DNA from 2 places in the Marinactinospora endophytica genome. Region 2 is predicted to be linked to the other one. Evidence: riboswitches for the same ligand, from Rfam matches in the RefSeq annotation. Region 2 holds a riboswitch; the other holds the start of a gene.
What was found. Region 2 has a riboswitch for glycine ahead of gcvT (glycine cleavage system aminomethyltransferase GcvT). Riboswitches for the same ligand answer to the same signal wherever they lie in the genome.

Region 1 (15,479 bases), on a different contig from region 2:
GTTACGAGCGGTAAGCAGCAAGCCTCCGACCACAGGCGATCAGCGTTACGGCGAGCTGGAGAGCAGGGCCTGCTGTGTGAAGAGGACGTGGTGGCGCTGCCGATGGACGTCGGATACCGTGGCCCCGCGGCGTGTACCGCCGCGGGGATCACGTTCCGTCAGCTCGACTACTGGGCGAGGACCCGGCTCGTCGAGCCCAGCATCGAGCCCGCGCCCGGAGCGGGCGGCCAGCGCCTGTACAGTTTCCGCGACGTCTTGATCCTGAAGGTGGTCAAGCGTCTGCTGGACACGGGGATCTCCCTGCAACAGATCCGGACCGCGGTCCATCACCTGCGCCGTCGCCCCACGGCCGATCTCGCTCAGATCACCCTGATGAGCGACGGGGTCAGCGTTTATGAGTGCACCTCGCCCGATGAGGTCGTCGACCTCCTCCAGGGCGGGCAGGGCGTGTTCGGCATCGCGTTGGGGCGTGTCTGGCGCGAGCTGGAGGGGTCGTTGAGCGAGGTGCCGGGCGAGCGGCTCGCCGAACCCCTGCAGGCCGACCCCCATCCCGCCGACGAGCTGGCGCGCCGGAGACGGCGCCGCACCGGTTGAGCCCTCCGGGCGTCGCCCGGTTCGCCGTCTGGCTTCCCGTTCTCCCGATGTCTCTGCTACGGCCGAGGTGGTCCGGATCGGCCACTGGGCGCCCTGCTAGGCTCCCCGGCGCGGGATCCCGCTTAAGGGATCCCGCGCCGTTGTTCGTATCGGGTGGATTTCGCTCCGACAAGGTGGAACAGGGCCGTTTCCAGCCCTGTTTTATGGCGAAGAGCCCGATAAGGGATAATCCGCTTGAACGACCGCCGTTGATACCACACGGGAGAGACCCCTCCACGGGGCGCCGACGGGGCAACACTCCCCAGTAACCTCTCAGGCAAAAGGACCGTGTGGAGAGGCACTCTGGAGCACAGCGGGCGACACAGCCCGCGGCGCGGCCAACGTGGGTGACAGAGGGGGAGACCAGGAGCACGCCGCCCGCCGGCCCAGCGACCAGGAGGTCTCCATGTCCGTCCAGCCCACGCCCGCCCATCTCCCGGCCGGCGAGCCGGCACTGGACTTCGCCGACCGGCACATCGGCCCCGGCCCGTCGGAACGCGACACCATGCTGAAGACCGTGGGGTTCTCCTCCACGGCCGAGCTGATGGCCGCGGCCCTTCCCCAGGACATCCTCAGCGCCCCCGGCCGACCCGCCCCTCTGTCGCTGCCCGAGGCGGCGAGCGAGGGGACCGCGCTCGCCGAACTGCGCGCGCTGGCCCGACGCAACCAGGTGCTCACCTCGATGATCGGCCAGGGGTACTACGACACCGTGACCCCGCCGGTGATCCTGCGCAACATCATGGAGAATCCGGCCTGGTACACCGCCTACACCCCCTACCAGCCGGAGATCTCCCAGGGACGTCTGGAGGCCCTGCTCAACTTCCAGACCATGGTCGCCGACCTGACCGGACTGCCGGTCTCGGGCGCCTCCCTGCTCGACGAGGCCACCGCCGCGGCCGAGGCCATGACCCTGGCCCGCCGGGCCACCAAGGCCAAGAGCTCCACCTTCGTCGTCGACTCCGACATCTTCCCGCAGACCCTCGCCGTGCTGCGCACGCGGGCCGAGCCGCTGGGGATCGACGTCGTCGTGGCCGACCTTGACAAGGGGCTTCCCGCGGGCGACGCCTTCGGCGTGCTCGTGCAGTACCCCGCGGCGAGCGGGGCCGTACGCGATCCGCGCGCCCTCATCGAGGCCGCCCACGAGCGCGGCGCCCTCGCCGTGGTCGCCGCCGACATCCTCGCGCTCACCGTGCTGCGCTCCCCGGGAGAGTTCGGCGCCGACATCGTGGTCGGCTCCACCCAGCGTTTCGGCGTCCCCATGGGCTTCGGCGGGCCGCACGCCGGTTACATGTCGGTGCGGGAGGGCCTCCAGCGCCAGCTTCCCGGACGCCTGGTGGGGGTCTCGGTCGACGCATCGGGCCGGCCCGCCTACCGCCTGGCCCTACAGACCCGCGAACAGCACATCCGCCGGGAGAAGGCGACCAGCAACATCTGCACCGCCCAGGTGCTGCTCGCCGTGATGGCGGGCATGTACGCCGTCCACCACGGCCCCCAGGGACTGCGCGCGATCGCCGAACGGGTGCACGGCCACGCGACCCGGCTCGCCGCTGGGCTGCGCGCGCAGGGCGCCGAGGTGCTTCACGCGGAGTTCTTCGACACGCTGCGGGTCCGGGTCCCCGGTCGGGCCGGGGCGGTCGTCGACGCCGCCCGCGAGCGGGGAATCAACCTGCTGCGCGCCGACGACGACACGGTCGGGCTCTCCTGCGACGAGGTGACCACCTCCGAGCACGTCGACCTGGTGCTGGAGGCCTTCGCGAGCACGGCCGCCGAGCCGGTCGCCGAGGTGGCGCAACCCCCGGCCGCCGCGGACGCGCTGCCGGCGGCCCTGCGGCGCGACGTCGACTACCTCACCCACCCCGTGTTCACCACCCACCGCAGCGAGACCTCGCTGCTGCGCTACATGCGCCGTCTCTCCGACAAGGACCTCGCGCTGGACCGCACGATGATCCCGCTGGGCTCGTGCACCATGAAGCTCAACGCGACCGCGGAGATGGAGCCCATCACCTGGCCGGAGTTCGCCGGACTCCACCCGTTCGCGCCGCTGGACCAGGCCGCCGGGACCCTTGAGCTCATCCGCGACCTCGAGAGATGGCTCGCCGAGGTCACCGGCTACGACGCCGTGTCCCTGCAGCCCAACGCGGGCTCCCAAGGAGAGCTCGCCGGATTGCTGGCCATCCGCGCCTACCATCGCGACCGCGGGGAGGAGGGGCGCGACCTGTGCCTCATCCCCGCCTCGGCGCACGGCACCAACGCCGCCAGCGCGGTCATGGCCGGTATGCGGGTACGGGTGGTGGCCTGCGACGAGGACGGCAACGTCGACCTGGAGGACCTGCGGGCCAAGATCGACGCCGACCGCGACCGGCTGGCCGCGATCATGGTGACCTACCCGTCCACCCACGGTGTCTACGAGGACACCATCACCGAGGTCTGCCGCCTGGTGCACGAGGCCGGTGGGCAGGTGTACGTGGACGGGGCCAACTTCAACGCCCTGCTCGGCTGGGCCAAGCCCGGCGAGTTCGGCGCCGACGTCAGCCACCTCAACCTGCACAAGACCTTCTGCATCCCGCACGGGGGCGGCGGCCCCGGGGTCGGCCCGGTCGCCGTACGGGCCCACCTGGCCGCGTTCCTGCCCAACCACCCGGCGCAGCCGGAGGCCGGCCCCTACACGGGGGTCGGCCCGGTCTCGGCCGCGCCGTTCGGTTCGGCGGGGATCCTCCCGATCTCGTGGGCCTACATCCGGATGATGGGGGAGCGGGGCCTGCGCGCGGCCACGGAGGCCGCGGTGCTCGGCGCGAACTACATCGCCAAGCGGTTGGCGGCCCACTACCCGGTGCTCTACACCGGCGCCGGCGGGCTGGTCGCCCACGAGTGCATCATCGACGTGCGGGCCCTGAGCAAGCGGACCGGTATCAGCAACGAGGACATCGCCAAACGGCTCATCGACTACGGGTTCCACGCGCCGACGATGTCCTTCCCGGTGGCCGGGACGCTCATGGTCGAGCCGACCGAGAGCGAGAACCTGGAGGAGCTGGACCGTTTCATCGACGCGATGATCGCCATCCGCGGCGAGATCGAACGGGTCGCCGAGGGCGGCTACGACGCCACCGACAACCCGCTCAAGAACGCGCCGCACACGGCCGAGGCGGTCAGCGCCGACGAGTGGACGCACGCCTACCCGCGTAGCGAGGCCGCCTACCCCGTGCCGGCCCTGCGGCTGAACAAGTACTGGTCCCCGGTCGGCCGCATCGACCAGGCCTACGGCGACCGCAACCTGGTCTGCTCCTGCCCGGCCCCCGAGGCGTTCGAGGACTGATCCGCTCCCCACTCGGCCGCCTTCCGGGCGGATCTCCGGAAGACGGCCGGGTGGGCTCGACGAGGGCGCCGTCCCGGGGCCGAGGCGACGGTGGGCAGGGCGGGAAACGCGGGGGCCGCGCAACGGTCCCCGGGACGCGCCGCCGGTCCCGTCCCGGATCCGGGACGCGCCGCGCTGCCCCAGGGGGACCGGGCCGTGGCACCCGCTAGTCTCCGAGTGCAACCACCCCCGCGTGAAAGTGGCCGCAGATGACCGCGACCCCCGGTGTGCCCGCCTCCAGCGCCATGACCGACGATCACGACCCCGCGCTCCTGTGCGAACAGGCCCGCGACCTCGCCCGCCAGGGACGGCTTTCACCGGCCGCCCGCCTCTACGAACAGGTCGTGGCCCAAGGGGACGGGCCCCACCGCGCGCGGGCCGCGTTCGGCTTGGCCGTGATCCACCGCGACCTGGGCGAGGTGGAACGCGCCCGCGACCTCTGCCGGACCGCCATGGCCACCGGCGATCCCGAGTTCGCCCCGCGGGCCGCCTGCCATCTCGCGCTGTCCTACGAGGAGGAGGGCGCCCACCGGGAGGCGGGCGAGGCGTGGCGGCAGGCGTTGGAGTACGACGCGGGACGCTACGCCCCGGTCGCCCACCACGGGCTGGCCCGGCTGGCCGAGGCGCGCGGTGACGAGGCGACCGCGCGCGAGCACTGGGGGCTCGCCCTGCGCGGCGGCGCGGCCCCGGCGGTGGTCGAGGCGGCCTTGGACTACGCCGGACGGCTGCTGTCCCGCGGCGAGGTCGAACAGGCCGAGCAGGTGGTGCTGCGCGGCCTGGAGGAAGGCGAGCACACCGGTTTGCGCGTCCTGCTCGGCGCGGTGCACGTGGAACGCGCGATCGCCCAGTTCGGCGCGGTCGCCGCGGCGGCCGCCGATGGTTCCGCGGTGACCCCGCGTCCCGATCCGGGAACGGCCGGCGTGGCGTTCGAACTACTGGCCCGCCTGCTCGCGGTGCGCGGAGACACCACCGGCTCCGCCGAGACCTGGGAGCAGGGGTTGGACCACCCCGACCCCGCGGTCGCCCAAGAGGTGCGCGCACGGCTGCGGAGGGGGTTCCTCCACCCCGTCTCCGAGCCGGGGGACGGCTTCACGGCGGAGACGGAAGCGGACCCCGGCGCGCAGGCCGGCGCCTGGTGGGACCCCTACGTCGAGACCGCGGCCGTCCAGAACAGCACCCCGATGCTGACGGGAGAGCTGTTCGTGGCGATCACCCGGATGCGTGACCTGCTCGCCCCGCCGCTCGCCACCGGGGCCGCGCGTCCGGCGGAGCTGCGTCGGGCGATGGAGGAGGCCGTCGCCGTACCCGACGACTACGTGTGGGGTCCGGCGCTCCGCGACGACCTGCGCGAGCGCGCGTCACAAGGGGACCGGACGGGGTGAACGACCCCGGTCCGCGCGAGGCGTCGCGGCACTAGCCTGGCCGTATGCAGATCGACACGCCCCGAGGCCCGGCCCGGGTGGACCTCGACGAGCCCGAGGGCCCGCCCACCCTCCTGTTGGTCATCACCCACGGCGCGGGCGGCGGGGTGGACGCGCCCGACATCCTCGCGGTCCGCGACGCCGTCGTCGCCTCGGGCGGCGCGGTGGCACGGGTCACCCAGCCCTACCGGGTGGCCGGGCGCGCCATGCCGGGGTCGGCCACCCGTCCCCAGGACGAGGCGTGGAGCGCGGTGGTCACCGCGGTGCGCGCCAGGTTCCCCGGCGTCCCGCTGGTGCTCGCGGGACGCAGCAACGGCGCCCGCGTGGCGTGCCGCACCGCGAGGCCGCTGGGGGCCGACGCGGTGGTCGCCCTGGCCTTCCCGCTGCACCCACCGGGCCGCCCCGAGAAGTCCAGGGCGGACGAACTGCGTGCCACCGGGGTGGCGACCCTGGTGGTCAACGGGGACCGTGATCCGTTCGGGGTGCCCGACCCCGCCGACGCGACACGGCTCGTGGTGCGTCCCGGGGAACGCCATGACCTCGCCAAGGACCCGGCCGCGGTCGCCGACGCGGTGGTGGCCTGGCTGACCTCGGCCCTGGGCGGGTGAGACGAGGGGGCGGGTCGGCGCCGCCCCCTCGGGGGCCCTGTTGTTAAGCCGCCGCGCGGACGTCGGTGGGACGGCGCGGGGCGATGACGCGGCCGTCGGGCAGCAGCTCTCCGGTGTCCTCGAAGACGACCACGCCGTTGCACAGCAGACTCCAGCCCTGCTCGGGGTGGCTGGCGATGACGCGCGCGGCCTCGCGGTCACGGTCCTGGGAGGACGGGCATTCGGGGTGATGACGGCACATCGTCGTGCCTCCGGTTCGGTCGTTCGTTGCCACTTCGGCGTGTGACGCCTACGCGAACTCTAGTGGTGGACGTCACATCGCACTGCCCATTCTGAGGGATCGACCGTTCTCGCGGGGACGGCTGGATCGGGCGATTTCGGAACCGGCCGGAACCGGCCCGACCGGGAACCGCCGACCGCGCGACGGCATCGAAGGGCGAAGGCCCGTGCCGGGCCCGCTCTCAGCCCGACGACGCGGTCCGCCCGGCCAGGACGCCACGGGAGAGCTGGTCGGCCCGGCGGATCGGTTCGGGCAGCCGGTAGCGCGGGGTCAGCCGCAGCACCAGGCGGGTCGCGCCCTCCAGGTCCACGCGGTGTCCCACGGAGACGTAGACCGGTTTGACGCCCTCACGGGTGCGCAGGGCGCGACCAAGGACCTCCTCTCCCTCGCGCAGTTCGCTCCACGCCCCCCGCTGTGCCGCCGGGGCCTCGGTCCGACCGACGAACGCCGACTTGGCCACCCCCAGGGCGGGCCGGTCCAGCAGCACCCCCAAGTGGCAGGCCAGACCGAAGCGGCGTGGATGGGCCAGCCCGTACCCGTCGCAGACGTAGACATCGGGCCGCACCCGCAGCCGGTCCACGGCCTCCAACAGGGGCGGGAGCTCCCGGAACGCGAACAGGCCGGGCACGTAGGGAAAGCGCGGCCGGGCGGTGACGACCGAGGTCTCGACCACCTCCAAGGTGTCCGCCGTCATGACCACGGCGGCGGCCACCAGGCGTTCCTCGTCCACCGCGTAGGTCACGTCCAGGCCCGCGACCACCGACACCGCGTCGGCCTCCAGCGCCTCCGGCCGGACCCGCCCGGCCAGACGCTCCTGGACGGCGCGCGCCGCCTCGGGGTCGGCCGGCCAGGGATCCCCGACACCGGGGACGATGAGATCTCCGGACACGCCGCCTGTCCTCCTCGTGGTGACGGCACCACGCCCTCGCCCCGACGGCCGGTTCGAAAGTGCCGGGGAAAGGCTGCGGTGCCGGAAGTGGCATGTCTACTATGGCGCAAGCGGTCTGACCGAGGACCGGGCGGGTCGCGCCGCCGGGGCCCGGCACGAGGAAGGACGGGGAAACCGTTGCGCATCGGGCTGTTCGTCGCCTGCGTCACCGACTCGCTCTTCCCCGCCACCGCGCGCGCCACCCTTCACCTCCTGGAGCGGCTCGGCCACCAGGTGCTCTTCCCGCAGGGACAGACCTGCTGCGGCCAGGTCCACCACACCTCCGGTTACCGTCGTGAGGCCATGACGCTGGCGGCCCGCTTCGCCGACGTCTTCTCCGGGTGCGACCTCGTCGTCACCCCCTCGGCGTCGTGCGCCGCGATGGTCCGGCGCGCCTATCCGCGCTTTGCGACGCGCGATCCGGCCGTGGCGAGGGCCCCGCGGGTGCTGGAGCTCACCGAGTTCCTCGTCGACGTCGCCGACACCGTCGACGTCGGCGCCTACTTCCCCTATCGCGTCACCTACCAGCCCACCTGCCAGGCCCCGCGCTCCCCACGGGGGGACGAGCGTCCCCTGCGCCTGCTGCGCGCGGTGCGCGGCCTCGAACTGGTCGAACTTCCCCGAGCGGGGGAGTGCTGTGGTTTCGGCGGGGCCTTCGCCTGGAAGAACGCCGACACCTCGGTGGCCATCGTCGCCGACCGCCTCCGCGACATCGGCCAGAGCGGGGCCGAGGTCGTGTGCGCCTCCGACGACGCCTGCCTCACCCAGATCAGCGGTGCCCTGTCACGGTTGCGCGGCGCCGTACGGGCCCTGCACATCGCCGAGGTCCTCGCCGCGACCGAGGCGGGGCCCGCGCCGGCGGGTGGGCGCTGAGCGATGCCGCGTCCCACCCATCAGCGCCTGCCCTGGGCCCAATTGCTGCGCCGCGGCGCCGAACGGCGTCCACCGGGCCCGCCCCGTTTCGCCGACGTCGCCCGCGAGACGCTTGAGGACACCCGGTCGCGTCGGTTGCGGGCCGAGGCGGGCGCGCGGCTGCGCGCCCGCAGGGCGCGGGGACGCGCCGAGGAGCCCGCCTGGGAGGCCATGCGGGCCGAGGCGGGCGAAGCCCGCGAACGGGCACTGGCCGACCTCGAACACCACCTCCTGTCCTTCGAGAAGGCGGCCGAGACCCGTGGTACCCGCGTCCACTGGGCACGGGACCCCGCGGAGGTCCGCGGCATCGTCACGGACCTGGTCGTGGCCACCGGAGCCCGCGACGCCGTGCTCACCTCCTCGGCCACCCTGCGCGAGACCGGTGTCGCCCGCGCCCTGGCCGGCGCGGGTGTCAGGCCGCACGAGTCCGCGTTGGCCGACCTGATCGCCGCGCTCGCCGACGACCCGCCCACGGCCGAGTCGCGGGCGTCGGGCCGGCACGACCGCGCCCGTGCCAGGGAGACGTTGCTGCGCCACCTGCCCGGCGCGCCCTCCGACCTCCCCGACGACCCGGTCGTCCTCGTCGAGGCCGCGCGCGACCATCTGCGCGACCGGCTGCTGGAGACCGCGGTCGCGATCACGGGGGCCAACTTCCTGGTCGCCGAGACCGGGAGCGTGGTGCTGATGGAGACCGAGGGCAACGCCCGCATGGCGGCCACGTCGGCGGACACGCTCATCGTGGTCGCCGGCATCGACAAGATCGTCGCCTCCCGCTCCGACCTGGGCGTGCTGCTGCGCACCTGGTCGCGTTCGGCCACCGGCGATCCGCTCGTCCCCGTTGTCACCGAATGGGGCGGGCCGGACCGCGACGGGGACGGACCACGCGACGTGCACGTCGTGCTCGTCGACGCCGGACGTTCGCGCGCCCTGGCCGCTCCCGCCGGACGCGACGCGCTGCGCTGTGTCCACTGCACCGCCTGCCTGGACGTATGCCCGGTGTTCGAGCGCGTCGGCGCGCGCCCCTACGGCTCGGTGCGTCCCGGTCCGATCGGCGCCGCGCTCACGCCCCTCCTGGAGGGGACGGCAACGGCGCGCACCGCGTCGCTGCCCTTCGCCTCCACGCTGTGCGGCGCGTGCGCGGATGTCTGCCCGGTCGGGGTCGACGTTCCCGAGGTGCTGCTGGAGCTGCGGGCACGTGTCGTCGACGAACGGCGGGCCAACCCGGTGCCGACACCCGAGTCGGTGGCGATGCGCAGCGCCGAGTGGGTGCTCGGCGACGAGCGCCGCTACGCCGCGGCCCAGGCGACCGCGATCCGCTGGGCGCGGCTGCTCGCCCGCGCCGGGCGCATCCGCCGGCTACCGGGGCTGCTCGGCCGCTGGACCGAGGCCAGGGACCTGCCGGCGCCGCCCACCGAGCCCTTCCGGGCCTGGTGGCGTAGACGGCGGGCCGCAGACGGGAGGTGAGACGATGGGCGACGGACAGGCACGGGCCGAGATCCTGGCGCGCGTCCGTCAGGCCGGCGTGGTCGCGGGGGCCGGACACGTCGAGACGTTCGGCCGTGAGCGGGCCGCCGGCGGGGGCGGTGCCGGCACCGCGTCCGGTGACGCGGTCGCGGGGTTCATCGAGCGCCTGGCCGCCCGCGGCGTCGGGGTACAGCACGTGGCGGACCCCGACGACCTGCCACGGGTCGTCGCCTCGTCGTTGTGGGCCAACGGCGTCCGGCGCATCGCGGTGCCGCGCGACCTGTCGGCGCTGTGGCTCAGCGAACTCGACGGGGTGTGGATCACCCGGGACGATCCCCCCGGAAGCCTGTCGGTGCGCGCGATCGAGGCCGCGGGGGCGGCGGTGACCGGCTGCGCGGTCGCGGTCGCCGAGACCGGGACCCTGGTGCTGGACGGAGGTCCGCGGCAGGGGCGCAAGGCTCTCGCCCTGCTGCCGGCCCACCACCTGTGCGTGGTGGAGTCCCGCAGGATCGTGCCCACCGTGGCCGAGGCACTGGAGCGGCTCGATCCGCTGCGCTCCACGGTGTGGCTCACCGGGACCACCCGCACCACCGCCATCGACCAGGCCGCGGTCGCGGGGCCGCACGGGCCCGCCCGCATCGACGTCGTCGTGGTGGACTGAGCCGGGGCGCGCTCGCCTCAGGAACGGCCGGCGACGTCGGGGGTCTGCTCCCGGGAGGGTTCGCCGCGGCCGGTACCGGCCTCCAGGCAGCCCCACACCGTCACCACGGTGTTGATCACGGTGAAGACGGCCAGGGGGTGGTAGAAGCGGTTCAGCGCCTCCGTCTGCGCGGGGTCGCCGGCGAAGACCGTCAACCCGTACAGCACGCCGGCGCCGATCGCGCAGGCCAGGATCCCGCGCCACCAGCCGACCAGCTCGTAGCGGATCCGCGCCCACCCGCGCTGCGGCGGCCGGGGCGGGAGCGGGGCGCCGGCGAAGCGGTGGGCGAACCTGGCGTCGGCCCAGCGGACCATCGAGTGTCCGTAGGCCACGGTGAAGCCCAGATAGAGCGCGCCGAGGCCGTGCCCGAACTCGGCCGTACCGCCATGGTGGAGGTGCAACGCGATCGCGGCGAGCAGCACCACGTCCAGCAGGGGCAGGCTCAGCAGCAGCGCCGAACTGAGCCGCCGCGCGCGCAGCAGGTAGCGGGCGGCCAGCCCTCCCAGGAGCAGCACCCAGAAGGCGGCCTCACAGGCCAGGATGAACGCGACGATCATCACGGTTCCCTTGTCCACGTTCGGTGTGTCGGCCTTCAGCATGGCCCGCGGGCCCCTCGTGGAGCATCGCCCGCGCTGAGGAGAGCGGCTACGACCTTCGAAGTAGGCGGGTGCGTCGCCGCCATGCTGAGATGGGAACCGTGTGGCGACTTCCGTGGCGTGAGACCCTGGACCGGCGGATCCTGGGCGGCCGCCTCTACCTTGGCAGTACGTTGTGGGCCGGCGCCCATCTAGGGCTCGGCCTGCTGCTGTGGGGGGTGGGCGCCTACGTCCACCGCGGTGGGGTCGATCCGCGCTGGCTGCTCGTGACGCTGCTCCTCGTCTGCGTCGCGCTGCTGGTACGCCGGGCGGCTCCGGGACGGGGGCTGCTGCTGGGCACGGTCGTCCTGGTGGTCGAGATCGTGTTCCTCGGCCCCTCCTCCTCGACGCCCATCATCTACGGCGACCTGCTCTACGCGGTCGGGGCGTGGGGGCGCCGGCGTCTCGCGCTGGTCGCCTTCGCCATCGTCCTCGTGGGCAACGCCCTGGTGGTCGTGGTGGCCGGGTACCTGCTGCTGCGCGGGTTCCTGGTGGGAGGGCTGCTCACCCTGTTGCAGCTGCTCGGGCTGTACGTCCTCATGTTCACCACCCCCGCCATCAGCGGGCTGAGCATCCGGGAGCACCGGCTGCGCGCCGACCTGGAACGCCAGCGGGCCCGCCAGATCGAGCGCATGGCCGAGCTCGACCGGATCAACGCGATCGCGGAGGAACGCGGGCGCATGGCCAGGGAACTGCACGACGTCATCGCCAACCACCTCAGCGCGGTCGCGGTGCAGTCGACCGCCGCGCTGTCGATGCGCGAGTTCGACCCCGAGGTGGTGCGTCGGGTCCTCGGGGTGGTGCGCGACAGCAGCGTGCAGGGGCTCGCGGAGATGCGCCGGATGATCGGCGTCCTGCGCTCCGACGACAATCCCGACCTGGAGCGGGTCACCCCCCGGCTGGCCGAGGTGGAACGTCTGGTCGACACCGTCCGCCGCGCCGGCCTGGAGGTCACCCTGACCGAGACCGGCCCGTCCGTCCCGTTGCCGGTCCAGGTGGACGCGGCGGCCTACCGGATCGTGCAGGAGTCGCTGACCAACGCGCTGCGCTACGCCGACCCCAAACAGGTCGAGGTCACGGTGGAGCGGCCGAGCGTGGCGGCGGTGGCGGAAGAAGGGGGCCGGCTCGTGCTCACCGTGGAGAACGGCCTGCCGGCCGAAGGGACGGTCGTCGAACGCGGCGACCTGGGGGCCGGGACCGGCCTGACGGGGATGCGTGAGAGGGCGACCCTGCTCGGCGGGACCTTCAGCGCCGGACCGGTCGACGGGCGGCGTTGGCGGGTGCGCGCGGTCCTGCCGGTGGAGCCGTGGCAGGGCTAGCCCGGCCCGGGCGGCTTGCCGCCCCTCGCCGCCGGGGCCGGACGGGCCGGGGGACGCTGTCGGCGTTTCGCCGGCAGGACCGGCGGGCCGCCCGCCTGCGGCCCGGCCACGTCGTGGACATCAGGACGTTGGGAGGCGGCCAGGACGGCGGCGGAGCGCGGGGTCAGGGGCGTGGGGAGACGCGGCTCCAGCGGCGGCCCGGGCGCCGCCCCCCGGCCGCGGCGCGGCACCTGGGACACACCCGGCGGACCTCGTCGGCGGCCCCGCCCGACTCGGGGAAGACGTCGGGCCAGGGCACGTGGTGGAAACGGCGCAGCCGCGACCTGCTCAGCGCCAGCCCGCACAGTGTCTGGTTGGTACCCGGCCACCAGGCGTGCGCCTCGCCCGCGGGGAGGCGCACCCCCTCCTCGTCCCGCCACTCGCCGGATGCGGCGACCGACGGCTCACCTCGTGTCGGCATCCCCGCTCCCCTCAGGCCGTCGTTCCGCTGCGTCCTATCCCCCTACCCTCCCCGGCTCGCTGTCACGGCCTCGTAGGCTGCTGCCATGACGGAGGGGACGCAGATGGGGCCGACGGTCCGGGTGATCGTGGCCGAAGACCAGTGGGCGGTCAGATCGGGCCTGGTCATGATCTTGGACTCGGCCCCCGGCATCGAGGTGGTCGCCGAGGCGGCCGACGGCGAGGAGGCCGTGGCCGCGGCGTTGCGCCTGCGCCCCGACCTGGTGCTCATGGACGTGCGGATGCCGCGCAAGGACGGCATCTCCGCCACCCGTGACCTCGCCGGCAGTGGTGTCGACGTGCTGATCCTGACGACGTTCGACCTCGACGAGTACGTCTTCGGGGCGCTGCGCGCCGGCGCGGCGGGCTTCCTGTTGAAGAACATCGAGGCCGACGAACTCGTCGAGGCCGTGCGCCTGGTCGCGCGCGGCGAGGGGATGATCGCTCCCGCGGTGACCCGCCGCCTCATCCGGGAGTTCGCCGGGAGCCCGGTCGCCCCTCCGGCCCCACAGGCGGCCCAGCCCCCGGCGGAGCTGGCCGCGTTGACCCCGCGGGAGCTCGAGGTGCTGGCCTGTGTGGGGGAGGGGCTGTCCAACCAGCAGATCGCCCGGCGCCTGGGCATCACCGAGACCACCACCAAGACCCATGTCAGCCGTCTCCTGGCCAAGCTGGACCTGCGCAGCCGGGTCCAGGCGGCGATCCTCGCCCAGGAGCTGGGCGTGGTGTGAGCGGGGTCAGCCGAACCTGAGGCGCAACCCGGCCAGGAGCGCCTCCAGGCCGTCGAGGAACCAGGCGTCGTAGTCGGGGGCGGGGTCGCCCAGTTCGGCCAGGTGCGGGTGGCGGGCGTCCAGCGAGGCGGGAGCGGGGCCGGGACGGCCCTCGGCGCGCACCTGGTGGATGACGGCTCCGGTCACGTAGGCGTCCAGCGCCGCCGCGGCGCGGGCGATCGCGTCCCGGTCCAGCCCCGCCTCCTCGAAGGCCGCGTAGTGGGCCTCCAGGGAGCGCAGTGCCGAGGCGCTGTCGGGCTTGCGGTGGACGATGAGCGGTAGCGCCCCCGAGTGGCGCAGCAGCCGGGCGCGGTACTCCTCGGCCCAGGAGCGCAACCGCTCCTGCCAGGGACGGTCGTCGCCGGGCTCCTCGTCCCGTGGCGCGGCCTCCTCCTCGGCCGCGCCCGCGGCGGGGGCGTCCCCGTCGACGGGCCGGGTGGTGTCGGTGATGTGCTCGACGATCGCGGCGTAGAGCTGGTCCTTGCCGAGGGGGAAGTGGTGGTAGATGGCCATGGCCTCGACCTGGAGCGCGTCGCCGAGGCGTCGCATGGTCAGGCCGCTCAGTCCCCGGCCGTCGATGATCTTGAGTGCTTCGGTGATGATGCGCCCGGCGCTGAGTCCGGCGTTGTTGCGGCTCACCAGCCCATCTTAAACTTACTTTGTAAAGGCGATGGCGCGGGGACGACCCGCCCCTCCACAGTGATCCGGCTCACCCATAGAGTAGTGCCGGCGGCGCAGCCGCGACCGCCGTAACCACACGGACCTCCCGGGAGGGGACATGAGACTGGGTGGGCGCAAGGTCGGCCCGCAGGCGCGTGAGCGTCACGACGAGGACCGCGCCCTCGCCGGGCGACTGCCCGAACTGCTGGACGCCGCCGCCGAAGCCGAACGCGCGCTACACGACGCGCAGCGGCGCGGTGCCGACGTCGGCGAGCTGCACCGGCTCGGCAGGGCCCTGGACGGGGCGTTGACCGAGGCCATGCGCGCCGCCTACGCGCGGCGCCGCACCCTTATGGGGCCGCGCGCCCTTGACGACCGGATCTACCGACGCCGCGCCATGGCCAGGCCGGCCGTCAAGGAGGCCACCGCGCTCGCCGAGCGTCTGCTGACCTTGCGCGAACGCCACCGCCTGCACGGGATCGAGCGCCTGCCCCGCAGCCCCGTCTCCTGAGCGGCCCCGCCCGGGAGGCGGCACGGATGCGCGCACCCGCCTGTTGATGGCAGTATTCCGACAGTAGGCCCACCACGCCCAGGGTGGATGGCGTGATGTCAGGTGAGGAGTACGGGGAGCGATGACGTCGGAGTTCGTCCACATCGACGCCGCGTCGAAGGTCCCTCCCTACGAACAGATCAGAAGCGCCATCGCGCAGGCCGCGGCCAACGGCGAACTGCCCGTCGGGTTCAAGCTGCCGACCGTACGCGCGCTCGCCGAGGAACTGTCGGTCGCGGTCAACACCGCGGCACGCGCCTACCGCGAGCTGGAACAGGCCGGCATCGTCGAGACACGCGGCAGGTCGGGGACCTTCGTCGCGGCCGGCGGAGACCGGCAGCGCACCGAGGCGCTGGCCGCCGCCCGCGCCTACGCCGACGTCATCTCCCGGCTGGGGCTGGACGCCGACGAGGCGCTGCGCATCGTCTCGGCCGCCCTGCGCGGACGCGACTGAGGGACGTCCCGCCGCTGTGGGGCCGTTCGGAGAGGCGTCGCCGCGCCACAGCGCGCCGGCCCCGCCGCCTGCGCCTCGGGGCCCGCGAAAGACGAACGGCCCCGCACCGGCCACCGGTGGGTGGCGGGTACGGGGCCTGGTGCGGCGCGCCGGTGCGGGGGTGCCCCGCGCGGATCAGCTGGCGAAGTCCAGCAGCTGCTGGGCGCGGCTGGGGTGGCGCAGCTTGGACAGCGACTGCTTCTCCAACTGGCGGATGCGCTCACGGGTGAGACCGAGGTGCTTGCCGATCTCGTCCAGG
Region 2 (15,479 bases):
CGGCCGGCGCGACCACGCGTCAAGGCCCCCAGGCGAAGTGCTCGCCGGGTGGCACGCCCATCGTGCAGCACGTTCGTCCCCTGTCTGTCGCAGCGGCCTTTCCGACTCCGGACGCCCGCGCCGGATCCTCCCGGCCGGGCCAAGCCCCGACACTACCCGCTGGCGGCGACGAAACCCGTCAAACAGGCACGTGGCGGCACCTGGGGGAGATCGCCGTCACCACCGGCGCTGCCGGGGCCGCGGACGCGCCGCCGCCGGGCGGCGTCTATGCTCTGGCCTGGCCGGCACCCCGCCGGCGCCGGGCCAGCGCCATGGCGTCCCGGCGGATCGTTCGAGGAGTTCCCATGTCCGAGGCCCCGCCCGCCTACGTCCCCCTCGCCGAGGTCATCCGATCCGGCCTGCGCGAAGGGGTGCACCACGGTGCCGTGGTGGGAGTGGACTCCGACGGCACCGTGGTCCGGGCCCGCGGTCCGGTGGACGCCCCGATGTTCCCGCGCTCCTCGGCCAAGCCGTTCCAGGCTCTGGCCTGCCTGCGCGCCGGGGCGCCCCTGTCGGGCGCGGCCCTGGCGATCGCGGCGGGCAGCCACAACGGCCAGGACTTCCACGTCGCCGAGGTGGAGCGGATGCTGGCCGAGGCCGGTCTGGCGCCCTCCGCGCTGCGCTGTCCCGAGGACTGGCCGATGGGGCGGGCGGCACGGGACGAGCTGGTCCGTTCCGGCGGGGCGCGGAGCAGGCTGCTGATGAACTGCTCCGGCAAGCACGCGGCGATGCTGACGGCCTGCGTGCGGCGGGGCTGGGACACCGACACCTATCTCGATCCCGCCCACCCGTTGCAGCTGCTCGTCCGCGAGGTGATCGAGGAGTTGTGCGGCGAGCCGGTGGCCCACACCGCCGTGGACGGGTGCGGCGCCCCGCAGTTGGCGGTGTCGTTGACCGGCCTGGCCCGTGGCATCAACGCCATGGTCCGCGCGCCGCAGGGCAGTGCGGAGGCGGCCGTGATCGCGGCGATGCGGGACTTCCCCGAGTACGTCGCCGGCGACCGGCGTGACGACACGGTCCTGATGCGCCGGCTACCGGGACTGGTCTCCAAGATCGGCGCCGAGGGCGTCATCGTGATGGCCACCTCCGAGGGGCGCACCGTCGCGGTCAAGATCGCCGACGGCGACCCCCTGACCCGTTGCCGGACGATGGTCGCGTTGAGCGAGCTGGCCGCCATGGGCGTGGACGTCTCCCCCGTCTCCGACCTCCTCAGCGGCGACGTGCTCGGGGGCGGCGAGCCGGTCGGGGTGATCCGCCCCATCCCGGCCTGACCCGGGCCGGGCCGCGCGCGAGGCGGAAACAGGCCGGCCACGACGCGCGTTGAGCACGATGTGGCCGGACCTCCCCGGCGACATCTCGGACAAGCGCGTCCACGGGGACGCGGTGGCGGCAGGTAGGGAGAACGGATGCGCGACATCGTCATCGTCGGGGCCGGCATGGCCGGGCTCGGGGCCGCGGAGGCACTGCGGGCCGCGGGCTTCGACGGCACGATCACCCTGATCGGCGAGGAGCCGCACCGCCCCTATTCGCGCCCGCCGCTGTCCAAGGAGGTGCTGACCGGCAAGGGGTCGCCGCTCGGCGTGGTGTTGCGGGACGAGCCGGAGTTCGATGCGCTCCACCTGGACCTGCGCACGGGCGTGCGCGCCGAACGGCTGCGGCCGGGTGGACGCGCCGTCGACCTGTCCGACGGCACATCGGTCACCGCCGACGGTGTGATCATCGCGACGGGGGCCGCCGCCCGCCGCCCCGATACGGACCTGGCCGGCGTGCACGTGCTGCGCACGCTCGACGACGCGCGGGCCGTGCGCGCGGCCCTGGAGACCGAGGAGCGGATCGTCGTGGCCGGGGCCGGCTTCATCGGCGCCGAGGTGGCCGCGAGCGCGCGCTCGCTCGGCCTGGACGTGGTCCTGGTCGAGGCCGCGCCGACACCGCTGACCCGCGTCGTGGACCCACGTGTGGGCCGGGTGCTCACCGACCTCCACCGCGACAACGGGGTGGAGGTGCGGCTGGGGACCGCCGTCACCGGTTTCGAGGGGGACGGCCGGGTCGAACGGGTCCGGCTCTCCGACGGGACCGCGGTGGAGACCGGGCTGGTCGTGGCGGGACTGGGCGTCACCATGAACACCGGCTGGCTGGCCGGCTCCGGCGTCGAGCTCGACGAGCGCCTGGGCGGTGTGCGCTGCGACGCCTACTGCGCGACGACGGTGCCCGGTGTCTACGCGGTGGGCGACCTGGCGAGCTGGCCGCACCCCCGCTACGGCGGACGGATCCGGCTGGAGCACTGGACCAACGCCGGGGAGCAGGCCGAGCTGGCCGCGCGCAACCTGCTCGCGGGCGAGAACGGGCGACGCCCCTACACCCCGGTCCCCTACTTCTGGTCGGACCAGTACGGGATGAAGATCCAGCTCCTGGGCCGCGCCGCGCCCGCCGAGACCGTGGAGTTCGTGCACGGCTCACCGGAGGACCGCAAGTTCGTGGCCTTCTTCGGCGACGGCGGCATGCTCGTCGGGGTGCTGGGGCTGCGTTCGACCCCCAAGGTCATGCGCTACCGGGGACTGTTGGAGAAGCCCACCACCTGGGACGAGGCGCTGGCCGCGGCCGGGATCACCGCTGGAGCCTGATGGCCTGCTTCGGGCACATCCGGGCGGCCTCCTCGACCTTCGCCCACTGCTCCTCGGCCGGCTCCTCCTGGAGCACGTAGAGGTAGTCGTCCTCGCGCACCTCGAACACCTCGGGGGCGATCCCCATGCAGACCGCGTTGCTCTCGCACAGGTCGAAATCGACGTTGACGCGCATAGCGCCCCTCCTCAGGGGGATGGTCCTCACCTCACGATCGCTGACAGCGAGCTTAGCCCCGTCCCACCCGCGGCGGCAGGGGGCCGGCGAAGGGGCCTGGCGGCCGTCCCGGCGGACCGGGACGGCCGCTCCCCTCACTCCTGGGCGAAGCGGTCGGTCGCCTCGATCAGATGGTGCAGGATCCCCGGCTCGCTGAAGGCGTGGCCGGCGTCGTCGATGAGGTGGAACTCCGCCTCGGGCCAGGCCCGGTGCAGGTCGAACGCCGTCTTGGCCGGCGTGCACACGTCATAGCGGCCCTGCACGATCACGCCGGGGATCGACCGCAGCTTCCCGGCGTTCTCGATGAGCTGGCCCGGGGTGAAGAACCCCCCGTGCAGGAAGTAGTGGTTCTCGATCCGGGCGAAGGCCAGGGCATAGGAGGGCTCGGCGTGCTCGGCGCGCAGGCCGGGGTCGGGCCGCAGGGTCACCGTCGACCCCTCCCACACGCTCCAGGCCCGCGCGGCCTCCAGCCGCACCGCCGGGTCGGGGGAGTTGAGCCGCTCCGCGTAGGCGCCGATGAGGTCGTCGCGCTCCTTCTCGGGAATCGGCGCGATGTAGGACTCCCACAGGTCGGGGAAGAGGAAGGACGCGCCGTGCTGGTAGAACCAGCGCAGCTCCTCGTTGCGGAGGGTGAAGATGCCGCGCAGGATCAGTTCGCTGACCCGCTCCGGATACTCCTCGGCGTAGGCCAGGGCCAGGGCGCTTCCCCAGGAACCGCCGAACACCTGCCACTTGTCCACGCCGATCATGCGACGCAGCCGCTCGATGTCCTCGACGAGGTTCCAGGTGGTGTTGGTGTGCAGCTCCGTGTCCATGCGGCTGGCGTGCGGGGTGCTGCGTCCGCAGTTGCGCTGGTCGAACAGCAGGATCCGGTAGTGACGCGGATCGAAGAGCCGACGGTGGACGGCGGCGCACCCTCCGCCCGGTCCACCGTGCAGGAAGACCACGGGTTTGCCCGCCGGGTTGCCGCACAGTTCCCAGTAGATGCGGTGCCCGTCGCCGACATCGAGCATCCCGCTGTCATACGGCTCGATGGGCGGATACAGCGTGCGCATGAAGAGGCGCCCTTCTAAAGACGAGGCTGTCGGTCGTGCAAGGGGGAGAGGACCGAGCGGCGAGGCCGGGGAGCCGGGAGCAGCGGAGGACGGGCTGGAGCGGGAGGGCCGGTCCGGCCCGGAGGTCCGCGGCGCTGTCACGGCCTCGTCACGCGGGAGGCGAGCTCATGGCTGTGAACGGGGCACGGGAGCTGCGGCTCTGCTTCCCGGCGTTCCCGGCGAAGACGGGACGGAGATCACCGGCGGCGGGCTCTGTGGCCCGGGCCCCGGCAGGTCGGGACGACCCCACCGTTGCAGCGCCGAAGACCCTGGTTCACCGCGCAACTCGTCCATCGCCCTCATCCTAAAGGCCCGGCACACACGGTGACCGTCGCTTGCCTCCGCTGCCCCGTGGCCCATGACGGCCTGGGGCGCCGCTCGACGACGGTGCCGCTGGATGATCTTGGCCGTCTCCCCCCGCGTCGCCCACGACCCCCTGGGCTAGAGTGACCGTCGTCACAGCGACTACTGGGAGGTAGGTCTATGCCGAGCACGCCCACCGAGACGTTCCGAGCCGCCCGCGATCTCCTGTTGCGCACCCGTACCGACTACGAGACCGCGGTACGCGAATTCTCCTGGCCTCGTCTCGACCGCTTCAACTGGGCGCTGGACCACTTCGACGTCGCGGCGGCCGAGCACCCCGACCGGCTCGCGCTGTGGATCTCCCACGCCGACGGTTCCGAGACGAGGCTGGGATACGGCGACCTGGCGCGCCGCTCCAACCAGGTGGCGAACTGGCTGCGCGCCCAGGGCGTACACCGCGGGGACCGCATCCTGCTCATGCTCGGCAACCGGGTCGAGCTGTGGGAGGTGATGCTGGCGGCGATGAAGCTCGGCGCGGTGGTCATCCCCGCCACGACGCTGCTGTCGGAGGCCGACCTCGCCGACCGGATCGAACGCGGCGGGGTGGCCCACGTCGTGGCCGAGGCCGCCGAGACGTCGAAGTTCGCCTCGCTGGGCGGACACTGGACCCGGATCGCGGTGGGCCTGGTGGAGGGATGGCTGTCCCTGTCCGACTCGGAGTCGGTGGAACCGGAGTTCGAACCGACCGGTCACACCCGGGCCGAGGACCCGCTCCTGTTGTACTTCACCTCCGGGACCACGGCGTCGCCCAAGCTGGTGGAGCACACCCACCTGTCCTATCCGGTCGGCCACCTGTCCACGATGTACTGGATCGGGATCCAGCCCGGCGACGTCCACCTCAACATCTCCTCCCCCGGGTGGGCCAAGCACGCCTGGTCCAGTGTGTTCGCCCCTTGGAACGCCCAGGCGACCGTGCTCGTCGTCGAGCAGCCCCGCTTCGACGCCGCGTCGCTGCTGGACCGTGTCACCGCCTGTGGCGTGGACACCTTCTGCGCGCCTCCGACGGTGTGGCGCATGCTGATCCAGGCGGACCTGGGCCGTTGGAAGGTGCCCATCCGCGAGGCGGTCGCCGCCGGCGAGCCGCTCAACCCCGAGGTGATCGAACAGGTCCGGCGGGCCTGGGGGCTGACCGTGCGGGACGGGTTCGGGCAGACCGAGACCACCGCCCAGATCGGCAACACGCCGGGACAGCAGGTGCGCCCCGGCTCGATGGGCCGCCCGCTGCCCGGTTACACGGTCGTGCTGGAGGACCCGGTCACCGGTGAGCTGGGCGACCAGGGGGAACTGTGCCTGGCCCTGGACCCGAGACCGGCCGGGCTGATGACGGGCTACCGCGACAGCCAGGAGCGCACCGCGCTGGCCATGCGCAACGGCCGCTACCACACCGGGGACGTCGCGGCCCGTGGCGCCGACGGCCACATCACCTACGTGGGCCGCTCCGACGACGTGTTCAAGGCGTCGGACTACCGGATCTCGCCGTTCGAGCTGGAGAGCGTCCTCATCGAGCACGAGGCGGTCGCCGAGGCCGCGGTGGTGCCCTCCCCCGACCCGGTGCGCCTGGCCGTGCCCAAGGCCTACGTCACCCTGGTGACCGGCGCCGAGGCGGGTCCCGAGCTCGCCCGCTCGATCCTCGCCCACGCCCGGGAGAAGCTCGCGCCTTACAAGCGGGTGCGCCGGCTGGAGTTCTCCGACCTGCCCAAGACGATCTCCGGCAAGATCCGCCGGGTGCACCTGCGGACGGTCGAGGAGGAGCGCGGGACGATCGCCGCGGGCTCGCGCCGTCCCGGAGAGTACTGGGAGGAGGACTTCCCCGGCCTGAAGGGGTGAGCGCCGGGACCGCCGCGCCCCGCCGGTGAACGGGCGCGGCGGTCCCGCGGGCCCCGTCCGGATCCCTCTTTCCGGCGTGATGACACCCGCCACACCTGGGGGCCAGCCCGGGAAACACATCAGGTCAGCGCGTTAGTGTTTCGAGTGGGCCCATCGGAGAGGGATGAAGGAAGACATGCCGAGTACCAATGACACCCGTGTCGTGAGCTACCAACCGCTCGTCGCGCCGCAGGACATCCTGGCCGAGCTGCCGATGGGTCCGGAGCGCACCGCCCTGGTCGCCGAGGCACGCGCCGAGATCAAGAACGTGCTCGACGGCCACGACGACCGCCTGCTCGTCGTGGTCGGCCCCTGCTCGGTTCACGACCCGGTGTCGGCGCTGGACTACGCCCAGCGCCTCAAGGCGTTCATCCCCTCCGTCAACGACGAGCTGCGTGTCGTGATGCGCGTCTACTTCGAGAAGCCGCGCACCACGCTGGGCTGGAAGGGCCTCATCAACGACCCCGGCCTGGACGACAGCTACGACGTCCACCGCGGCCTGCGCACGGCGCGCCAACTGCTGCTCGACATCGGCGCGCTCGGCATCCCCGCCGGCACCGAGTTCCTCGACCCGATCACCCCGCAGTACATCGCCGACGCGGTGGCGTGGGGCGCGATCGGTGCCCGCACCACCGAGAGCCAGGTCCACCGCCAGCTCGGCAGCGGCCTGAGCATGCCGGTCGGTTTCAAGAACGGCACCGACGGCGACGTCCAGGTGGCCGTGGACGCCTGCGGCGCCTCCGCCGCCTCCCACACCTTCTTCGGGGTGGACCCCACCGGCGCCGGCGCGGTCGTCACCACGTCGGGTAACCCCGACTGCCACGTCATCCTGCGCGGCGGCCGTTCGGGCCCCAACTTCGACGCCGACAACGTGAACGCGGCGTTGGACGTGATCGGCGCGGCCGGTCTTCCGCGTCGTCTGATGATCGACGCCAGCCACGCCAACAGCGGCAAGGACCACCGCCGCCAGCCGGGGGTCGCCGAGGCCATCTGCGCCCAGGTCGCCGACGGACAGCGGGGCATCATCGGCGTCATGCTCGAAAGCTTCCTGGTCGAGGGGGCCCAGAAGCTCGGCGACCCGGCCTCTTTGACCTACGGTCAGAGCATCACCGACAAGTGCATGGGCTGGGAGACCACCGAGGACGTGCTCGTGGGACTGGCCGAGGCGGTCCGGCGGCGGCGCAAGACCACCGGCTGACCCCTCCCCGGCGCCGCCGGGCCGGCGGCGCCGGTCGGTTCGTCGTCGGACGTTCGGGCGCGGGTGGCCGTCCGTACCCGGCCGTGCCGCCTCCCGACGTTCGGCCGCGTCTCAGCCGACCTGTCCGTGGCGGACGATTCCCTGCGCCATCACCAGCCGCAGGTTCTCCTCGGGGCAGGCGAGCACGGTGACGTCCTGGAGGGGGTCGCCGTCCACCACGATGAGGTCGGCGTGCGCGCCGGGCCGGACCGTTCCGATCCGCCCCTCCAGGCCGAGCAGCCGTGCGGCCGTGACCGTGGCCGAGCGCAGGACGGCCGGGGCGGGCTGTACCTGCGCCCGGATCGCGAACTCCTCGTTCTGGTGGGCCTGCATCCCCCCGAGCAGATCGGTGCCGAACACGAGGTTGACCCCCGCCTCGTGGGCCATGCGCAGCGCGTCCAGCCCGCGGGCGAGGACGGTGTCGACCTTGTCCTGGCTCTCGCGGGGCAGACCGTTGCGGGCGCCCTGACGTGCCAGTTCCTGGTAGGTGACGAGGGTGGGGACGAGGTAGGCGTCGTGTTCGCGGAAGAGGTCGAGACTGCTCTCGTCGATGAGGTTGCCGTGCTCGATGCAACGGACCCCCAGGCGCAGGCCGCGGTTGACCGCGCGGGCGGTGTAGGCGTGACCGGTGACGTAGCGGTTGGCGGCCTCGGCCTCTTCGACGACGGCGCGGATCTCGTCGTCGGCGGACTGCACCGAGTCGATCCGGTCGGTGGGTGAGGCGACGCCGCCCGACAGCATGATCTTCACGTGGTGGGCGCCGGTGCGCAGCTGTTCCCTGGCGGCCTTGCGGAACGCGACGGGGCCGTCGCAGACGATCGCGGCGCCCGGGCAGCAGGCGTGGTCGTCGTGGACGTGCCGGCCGCGCGGCCGGAAGTCCCCGTGCCCCCCGGTCTGCGACAGCGCCTTGCCCCCGAAGATCAGGCGGGGGCCGACGAACAGTCCGTCGGCCATGGCGTCGGCGAGGCCGTGGTCGCCTCCGCCCACGTCGCGGACGGTGGTGAAGCCCCGTCGCAGCATGTCGGAGAGGGCGCGGGCCGCGTAGGCGGCGACGTAGGAGGGTGCCCGGTCGGAGACGGATCCCAGGTCGGCGCTGAGCGCCGTGACGTGGACGTGGGCGTCGACGAGACCGGGCAGCAGGCTGGCGCCGGCCAGGTCGATCACGTCGGCGTCGGCTCCGGGCGCCGTCCCGGTCCCGTGGTCGGCGATCAGCCCGTCCCGGACCAGCAGCCACGATCCGGGGCGCGCGGTCCCGGCCTCGGGATCGATGAGGTTGGCGTCGGTGAACAGGACCGGTCGGGTCGACATGGGTTTCCTCCGGTGGTGTGCTCGGGCACGGCAAAGGACCGCGCCCTTGTGCAATATATGTTGCACAAGAGGCTCGGGGAAGACCCCCGAGGGGCCGGCACGGCACGCCGGACCGACGGGGAATCATGGGTGCCGTCCGACAGGGAGCCGGACCGGCGCCGACCACGCCGCGGAGGACGAGGGAGACCATGCCCGACTGGATCGAGGAGGCACTGGCCGGCGGCCGGCTGGGCAGGGCCGGCGAACAGGTGATCCGGGTCCTTCGCGACGAGCCCCGGTTCGCCTCCTACGCCACCACCTCCCAGCTCGCCGAGCGCGCCGGGGTGAACGTGGCCACCGTGGTACGCGCGGCGCAGCACCTCGGCTTCGCGGGCTGGCCCGCGCTCCGCATCGAACTGCGCTCGCGCTACCTGGCCTCCCTGAGCGCGGGCGAGGTGCTGGCCGAGCACGCCCCCTCCGACGCGGATCCCGTCCAGGCCGCGGTCCGCTCGGATCGCGAGGCGCTGCGGATGCTCGCGGCCACGCTGGACGTCGCGGCCGTGCGCGCGATCGCCGCGGCGCTCCACGGGGCGCGACGGACCCTGGTCCTGGGTTCGGGCACCTTCGCGGCGCCGGGCCTACAGCTCGCCCACGCGGCGGGGATCATGGGCTACGACGTGGAGATGCGCCAGTCCGGGGGGACCGGGCTGGTCAGCGACCTGGCCCGGATGGGGGAGGGGGACCTGCTGATCCTGTGCGACCTGTGGCGGCTGCCCCGGGCGATCGCCTCGGCCGCCGAGATCGCGGTGCGGCGGTCGGTGCGGACCGCGGTCCTCACCGACCGCCGGGACTCCCCCTTGGTGGAGACGGCCGCGCACGTGGTCCTGGTGCCCAGCGAGGGGGCGGGGATGTTCCCCTCCCTCGCCCCGGTGATGACGGTGGTGCACGCGATCCTGGCCGAGCTGGCGCGGGTCGGCGGCGAGAGGGCGTTGCGCGCGGCGCGCGAGAACGAGCGCCTGTGGGAGCAGGCCGGCCTCTTCTGAGGAGGCGCGCGGCGGGACGGGAGGCCCGGCCGGGAAGGTCTCGCCGAGGGTGTTCCGCGTCACACTATCTGCAATAAATGTTGCATTGTGGGATGCGACACTGCTTTCATCGTGCGAACTCGGCTGGTCCTCTCCCCGGTTCCAAGGCGGCCCCGTGCACACCATTCACCTTGTCATCCTCTGCGTCTATCTCGTCCTCATGCTGGGCGTCGCGTTCTTCTTCCTGCGCTCCGGTCGCATCGGCGGCGGCGACGACTTCATGTTCGCCGGTCGCAGCCTGCCCCGGCCCGTCATGATCATCACGATGCTGGTCACCTGGGTCGGATCGGGGACGATCATCGGCGGCGCGAACTTCGCCTACACCTACGGCCCGCTCGCCGGAATGGTCTTCTTCGCCGGCACCCCCTGCGGCATCCTCGTCCTCGTCCTGATCGCCCGGCGCATCCGCCGCGCCTCGCGCTACACCATCCCCGAGCTGCTGGAGGCCCGGTTCGGCACGGGGGTGCGCACCGTCGCCGCGATCGTCACGACGGTCGCCTACCTCGGCCTGGTCGCCTCCCAGTTCATGGGCGGCGGCTACGTCGTGAGCCTGGTGACCCCGCTGAGCCCCACCCAGGGGACGATCCTGGTGGCCGTCGTCGTCACGGTGCTGACCGTCACGGGCGGGATGTTCTCCGTCGCCTACACCGACTTCGTCTCCGGCATCCTCATCCTGTTCGCCCTGCTGGTCTCGCTGCCGCTGGTCTTCGCCGCCGTCGACGGGCCCGGCGCCTACTGGGCGGCGCTGCCCGAGCACGCCACCACCTTCAGCGGCGGCCTGTCCGGTCTCCAGCTGCTCGGCTACTTCCTGCCGCTGTTCCTGCTGCTGCTCGCCGACCAGAACATCTACCAGCGCATGACCGCGGCCAGTGATGAGCGCGCCGCGCGCTCCTCGACGCTCGGGATGTTCTACACCAGTTTCCTGGTGATCGTCCCCGTCGTCCTGCTGGCCTCCGCCGCCGCCATCCTGATGCCGGGGATCAACGGCGACCTGTCGGTGCTGGGCCTGGCCTCGCAGGGGTACCTGCCCGCCGTCATCGGCGGTCTCCTCCTCGCCGGAGCGGTGGCCTTCGTGATCACCACGGCGTCGTCCTTCATGCTCTCCGGCGCCTCGAACATCACCTACGACCTGTGGGTCCGCTTCGCCAAGCAGGAGCCGGGAGACCGCGCCCGGCTCCTGGTGCAGCGCGGCGCGGTCCTGGGGATCGCCGTGGCGGCCTTCGCGCTCGGCCTGTTCTTCCCCACGGTCCTGGAGCTGCAGATGTACAGCTACACCATCTACGGTGCCGCGATCACCCCGGTGGTCTTCGCGGTGCTGTTCTGGCGGCGGGCCACGACCGCCGGCGCGGCGGCCGCCCTGCTGGTCGGCGCCCTGACGACCATCGGCTGGGAACTGGCCGGGACGCCGGGCGACCTCAACGGGGTCATCGTGGCCCTGCCGGCGGCGCTGGTCGCCCTGGTCGCCGTCAGCCTCGTGACCAGGGCCCCCTCCCCCGACCAGGTGGCCGCTGCCCAACGGTGACCCGCGGCGGTCCCGCCCCGGCCCGCCGCCCCCTCCCCGGGCGGCGGGCCGGCCGTGCCGGCGCCCCCTCCGGGTCCGGACAAGCCGGGCGGGCGCTGCTAGGCTGGCGAGCGGTCGCCGACCCCGCACGGGAGAGCGTCCACGCAGCCTGCGCGGACCGCCGAAGGAGCAATCCCTCCCCACAACCTCTCAGGCGCACGGACCGTACGGGCGAGACCACTCTGGAAAGCAGGGGCGTGCCCCTCGCCGAAGGTGCAAACCGCGTCACGGCGCGGTGAAGCTCTCAGGCCCCGATGACAGAGGGGGAGGATGGCAACGCCTGTGGAACAACGACGTCCATCCTCTCGGGAGCGCCTATGACGGAGCCCACCACCCGCACCACCCCGCTGCACGAGGTCCACGAACGGCTCGGCGCGACCATGGTCGACTTCGCCGGTTGGGCGATGCCCCTGCGCTACGGCAGCGAGACCGCCGAGCACAAGGCCGTACGCGAGGCCGCCGGCCTGTTCGACCTGTCCCACATGGGCGAGATCCACGTCGCCGGACCGCAGGCCGCCGAAGCGCTCGACTACGCGCTGGTCGGTCACCTGTCCGCGGTGGCCGTCGGGCGCGCCCGTTACACGATGATCACCGACGCCGACGGCGGCGTGCTGGACGACCTCATCGTCTACCGTCTGGCCGACGAGGAGTTCCTCGTCGTGGCCAACGCCGCCAACACCGCCGTCGTCGCCGCCGCGCTGCGGGAGCGCGCCGCCGGCCTCGACGCCGAGATCTCCGACGAGTCCGCCGACTACGCGCTCATCGCGATCCAAGGTCCCCGGGCCGCCGAGATCCTGGCCCCGCTCACCGACGCGGACCTGGACACCATCAAGTACTACGCCGGCTACCGGCACACCGTCGCCGGGCAGCCGGTCCTGCTGGCCCGCACCGGCTACACCGGCGAGGACGGGTTCGAGATCTTCCTGCGCCCCGGCGACCAGGCGCCCACCGTGTGGGAGGCGCTCGTGGCGGCGGGACGGCCGCACGGGCTGCTCCCGGCCGGCCTGTCCGCCCGCGACACGCTGCGCCTGGAGGCCGGCATGCCGCTGTACGGCAACGAGCTGAGCACCGACGTCACCCCCTACGAGGCGGGGCTGGGCCGCGTCGTGAAACTCGACAAGCCCGGCGACTTCGTCGGCCGCGCCGCCCTCGCCGCCCGGGCCGAAAGCGGCCCCGTTCGCAAACTCGTCGGCCTCGTCGGCCGTGGCCGGCGCGTTCCCCGGCAGGGGTACGCCGTCATGCGCGACGATCAGCAGGTCGGCACGGTCACCAGTGGCGCGCCGTCCCCCACGTTGGGCAAGCCGGTCGCGGTGGCCTACGTCGACGCCGACGTCGACACCGCGAGCGGAACCTTCGCGGTGGACGTGCGTGGCCGCGCAGAGGCGGTCGACCTGGTCGAGCTTCCGTTCTACCGGCGGGAGCGCTAGACCATCCGAGGTGTGGCCCGTCCGGTCCGCGGTTCCCGCCCGCGGACCGGGCGGGTCGAGGCTGCGCGCGCCGGTCGTCGGCCGTGCTGGATAATGGAAAACCTCCTGGAGAGTTGAATTGAGCGTTCCCGCGGAGCTGGGTTACACGAGCGAACACGAGTGGGTGGCCATCAGCGACGGAGTCGCCACCGTCGGCATCACGGAGTACGCCGCCGAGGCCCTGGGCGACATCGTCTACGTGGAGCCCCCGGAGGTCGGTGCGACGGTCGCGGCGGGTGACACCTGTGGCGAGGTCGAATCCACCAAATCGGTCAGCGACATCTACTCCCCCGTCAACGGCGAGGTGGTGGAGGTCAACCCCACCGCGGTGGGCGATCCGGCGATCATCGGCGAGGACCCCTACGGCCAGGGCTGGCTGTTCAAGGTCGAACTCGCCGAGGAACCGACCGATCTACTCACCCCGGAGCAGTACACGCAGCTCACCGAAGGTGAAGGTTAACCACATGGCCGCCGAGAAGAACCTGCTCGACCAGTCACTCGCCGAAGTCGACCCCGAGGTGGCCAAGGCCGTCGGCGCCGAACTCGGCCGCCAGCGCGACACCCTGGAGATGATCGCCTCCGAGAACTTCGCCCCCCAGGCGGTTCTGGAGGCGCAGGGGTCGGTGCTGACCAACAAGTACGCCGAGGGCTACCCCGGCCGCCGCTACTACGGTGGCTGTGAGTACGTGGACGTCGTCGAACAGCTCGCGATCGACCGCGCGAAGGAGCTGTTCGGGGCCGAGCACGCCAACGTCCAGCCGCACTCCGGCGCCCAGGCCAACACCGCGGTCTACTTCGCGCTGCTCAAGCCGGGCGACACCATCCTCGGCCTGGACCTCGCCCACGGCGGCCACCTGACCCACGGCATGCGGATCAACTACTCCGGCAAGGTCCTCAACGCCGTCGCCTACCACGTGCGCGAGTCCGACGGCACCGTCGACTACGACGAGGTCGAGGCCCTGGCCAAGGAGCACAGCCCCAAGCTCATCGTGGCCGGCTGGTCGGCCTACCCGCGCCAGCTCGACTTCGCCCGGTTCCGCCGGATCGCCGACGAGGTCGGCGCGCTGCTCATGGTGGACATGGCCCACTTCGCGGGTCTGGTGGCGGCCGGCCTGCACCCCAACCCGGTGCCGCACGCCGACATCGTGACCACCACCACGCACAAGACCCTGGGCGGTCCCCGCGGCGGCCTGATCCTCGCCAAGGAGGAGTACGGCAAGAAGATCAACTCCGCGGTGTTCCCCGGCATGCAGGGGGGTCCGCTGGAGCACGTCATCGCGGCCAAGGCCGTGGCCTTGAAGGTGGCGGCCGGCGAGGAGTTCGCCGACCGGCAGCGGCGCACGGTCGCCGGCGCGCGCATCCTCGCCGAACGGCTCACCCGTCCCGACGCGGTCGAGGCCGGCGTGAACGTCCTGACCGGCGGCACCGACGTCCACCTGGTGCTGGTGGACCTGCGCGAGTCGCAGCTCGACGGCAAGCAGGCCGAGGACCGGCTGCACGAGATCGGCATCACGGTCAACCGCAACGCCGTTCCCAACGACCCGCGTCCGCCCATGGTCACCTCGGGGCTGCGCATCGGCACCCCGGCGTTGGCCACCCGCGGCTTCGGCGAGGAGGACTTCGCCGAGGTCTCCGACATCATCGCCGCGGCTTTGAAGCCCGAGTACGACGCCGAGGCGCTGCGGGGCCGCGTCAACGCGCTCGTCCGCAAGTACCCGCTCTACCCGGGTCTGTAGCGCCCTCGGCGGGCGATCCCCTTCCCGGTGGAGACACGCGCGGGGTCCGGCCACAAGCCGGCCCCGCGCACGCCGAGCGGCCCGACCCCGCCGCAGGATTTCAGGGGGAACCCATGGCCATCAGTGTCTTCGACCTTTTCAGCATCGGCATCGGGCCGTCCAGTTCGCACACGGTCGGCCCGATGCGGGCGGCCCGCGCCTTCGTCGACGGGTTGGCCGGGCTCGGCCTGTTGCCCCGCGTCGCCACGGTACGCGCCGACCTGTACGGTTCGCTCGCGCTCACCGGCAAGGGCCACGGCAGCGACACCGCCGTCATCTTGGGGCTGCTCGGTGAGACGCCCGAGGGGGTGGACGTCGACTCCGTGTCCCAGCGGTTGGAGCGGGTGCGCGCCCGAGGGCGTCTCGCGCTCGGCGGCGAGCACGAGATCGCCTTCGCGCCCCGCGAACACGTGGAATTCCGGCGGCGGGAACGTCTTCCGGGCCATCCCAACGGCATGCGCTTCACCGCCCTCGACGCCGCCGGCACCCCCCTGCACAGCGCCGTCTACTACTCCGTCGGCGGCGGGTTCGTCGTGGACGAGGAGGCCGTCGGCGCCGACCGGATCAAACCCGACGACACCCCGTTGCCCTACCCGTTCACCACGGCCGCGGAGCTGCTCGCGCTGTGCCGTGACACCGGCATGTCGATCAGCGCGATCATGCTCGCCAACGAGCGGGCGTTCGGCCGTGACCCCGGACAGATCCGTTCGGGGCTGCTGGAGATCTGGCGGGCGATGCGCCAGTGTGTGCGCCGCGGCGTGTCGACCGAGGGCACACTGCCCGGCGGGCTGAAGGTGCCCCGGCGCGCCCACCGCCTGTACCGCCAGCTGGGCGGGCGCTGTGACGAGTCCGGGTTGCTCGCTCCGGGACCCGA

Region 1: another riboswitch for glycine. It lies ahead of gcvP (aminomethyl-transferring glycine dehydrogenase); the one in region 2 lies ahead of gcvT (glycine cleavage system aminomethyltransferase GcvT).

The regions. Positions count from the first base shown of each region.
Region 1 covers NZ_BAAGVM010000012.1:49,387-64,865, reverse strand. The annotation lists gene ACYVHU_RS20760 (MerR family transcriptional regulator) at 1-594, shown strand, start outside; glycine riboswitch at 844-932, shown strand; gene gcvP (aminomethyl-transferring glycine dehydrogenase) at 1,040-3,946, shown strand; gene ACYVHU_RS20750 (tetratricopeptide repeat protein) at 4,195-5,367, shown strand; gene ACYVHU_RS20745 (alpha/beta hydrolase family protein) at 5,412-6,014, shown strand; gene ACYVHU_RS20740 (DUF5999 family protein) at 6,058-6,255, opposite strand; gene ACYVHU_RS20735 (endonuclease V) at 6,476-7,183, opposite strand; gene ACYVHU_RS20730 ((Fe-S)-binding protein) at 7,361-8,095, shown strand; gene ACYVHU_RS20725 (LutB family protein) at 8,099-9,598, shown strand; gene ACYVHU_RS20720 (LutC/YkgG family protein) at 9,603-10,259, shown strand; gene ACYVHU_RS20715 (hypothetical protein) at 10,277-10,897, opposite strand; gene ACYVHU_RS20710 (sensor histidine kinase) at 10,987-12,252, shown strand; gene ACYVHU_RS20705 (hypothetical protein) at 12,416-12,712, opposite strand; gene ACYVHU_RS20700 (response regulator) at 12,798-13,478, shown strand; gene ACYVHU_RS20695 (TetR/AcrR family transcriptional regulator) at 13,485-14,156, opposite strand; gene ACYVHU_RS20690 (hypothetical protein) at 14,296-14,688, shown strand; gene ACYVHU_RS20685 (GntR family transcriptional regulator) at 14,810-15,181, shown strand; gene ACYVHU_RS20680 (RNA polymerase sigma factor) at 15,356-15,479, opposite strand, start outside.
Region 2 covers NZ_BAAGVM010000006.1:286,292-301,770, forward strand. The annotation lists gene ACYVHU_RS14210 (3'-5' exonuclease) at 1-23, opposite strand, end outside; gene ACYVHU_RS14215 (asparaginase) at 345-1,310, shown strand; gene ACYVHU_RS14220 (NAD(P)/FAD-dependent oxidoreductase) at 1,446-2,660, shown strand; gene ACYVHU_RS14225 (ferredoxin) at 2,644-2,835, opposite strand; gene pip (alpha/beta hydrolase family protein) at 2,970-3,929, opposite strand; gene ACYVHU_RS14235 (AMP-binding protein) at 4,452-6,158, shown strand; gene ACYVHU_RS14240 (3-deoxy-7-phosphoheptulonate synthase) at 6,334-7,395, shown strand; gene ACYVHU_RS14245 (metal-dependent hydrolase family protein) at 7,507-8,742, opposite strand; gene ACYVHU_RS14250 (MurR/RpiR family transcriptional regulator) at 8,931-9,764, shown strand; gene ACYVHU_RS14255 (sodium:solute symporter family protein) at 9,919-11,325, shown strand; glycine riboswitch at 11,537-11,635, shown strand; gene gcvT (glycine cleavage system aminomethyltransferase GcvT) at 11,682-12,791, shown strand; gene gcvH (glycine cleavage system protein GcvH) at 12,910-13,290, shown strand; gene glyA (serine hydroxymethyltransferase) at 13,295-14,566, shown strand; gene ACYVHU_RS14275 (L-serine ammonia-lyase) at 14,680-15,479, shown strand, end outside.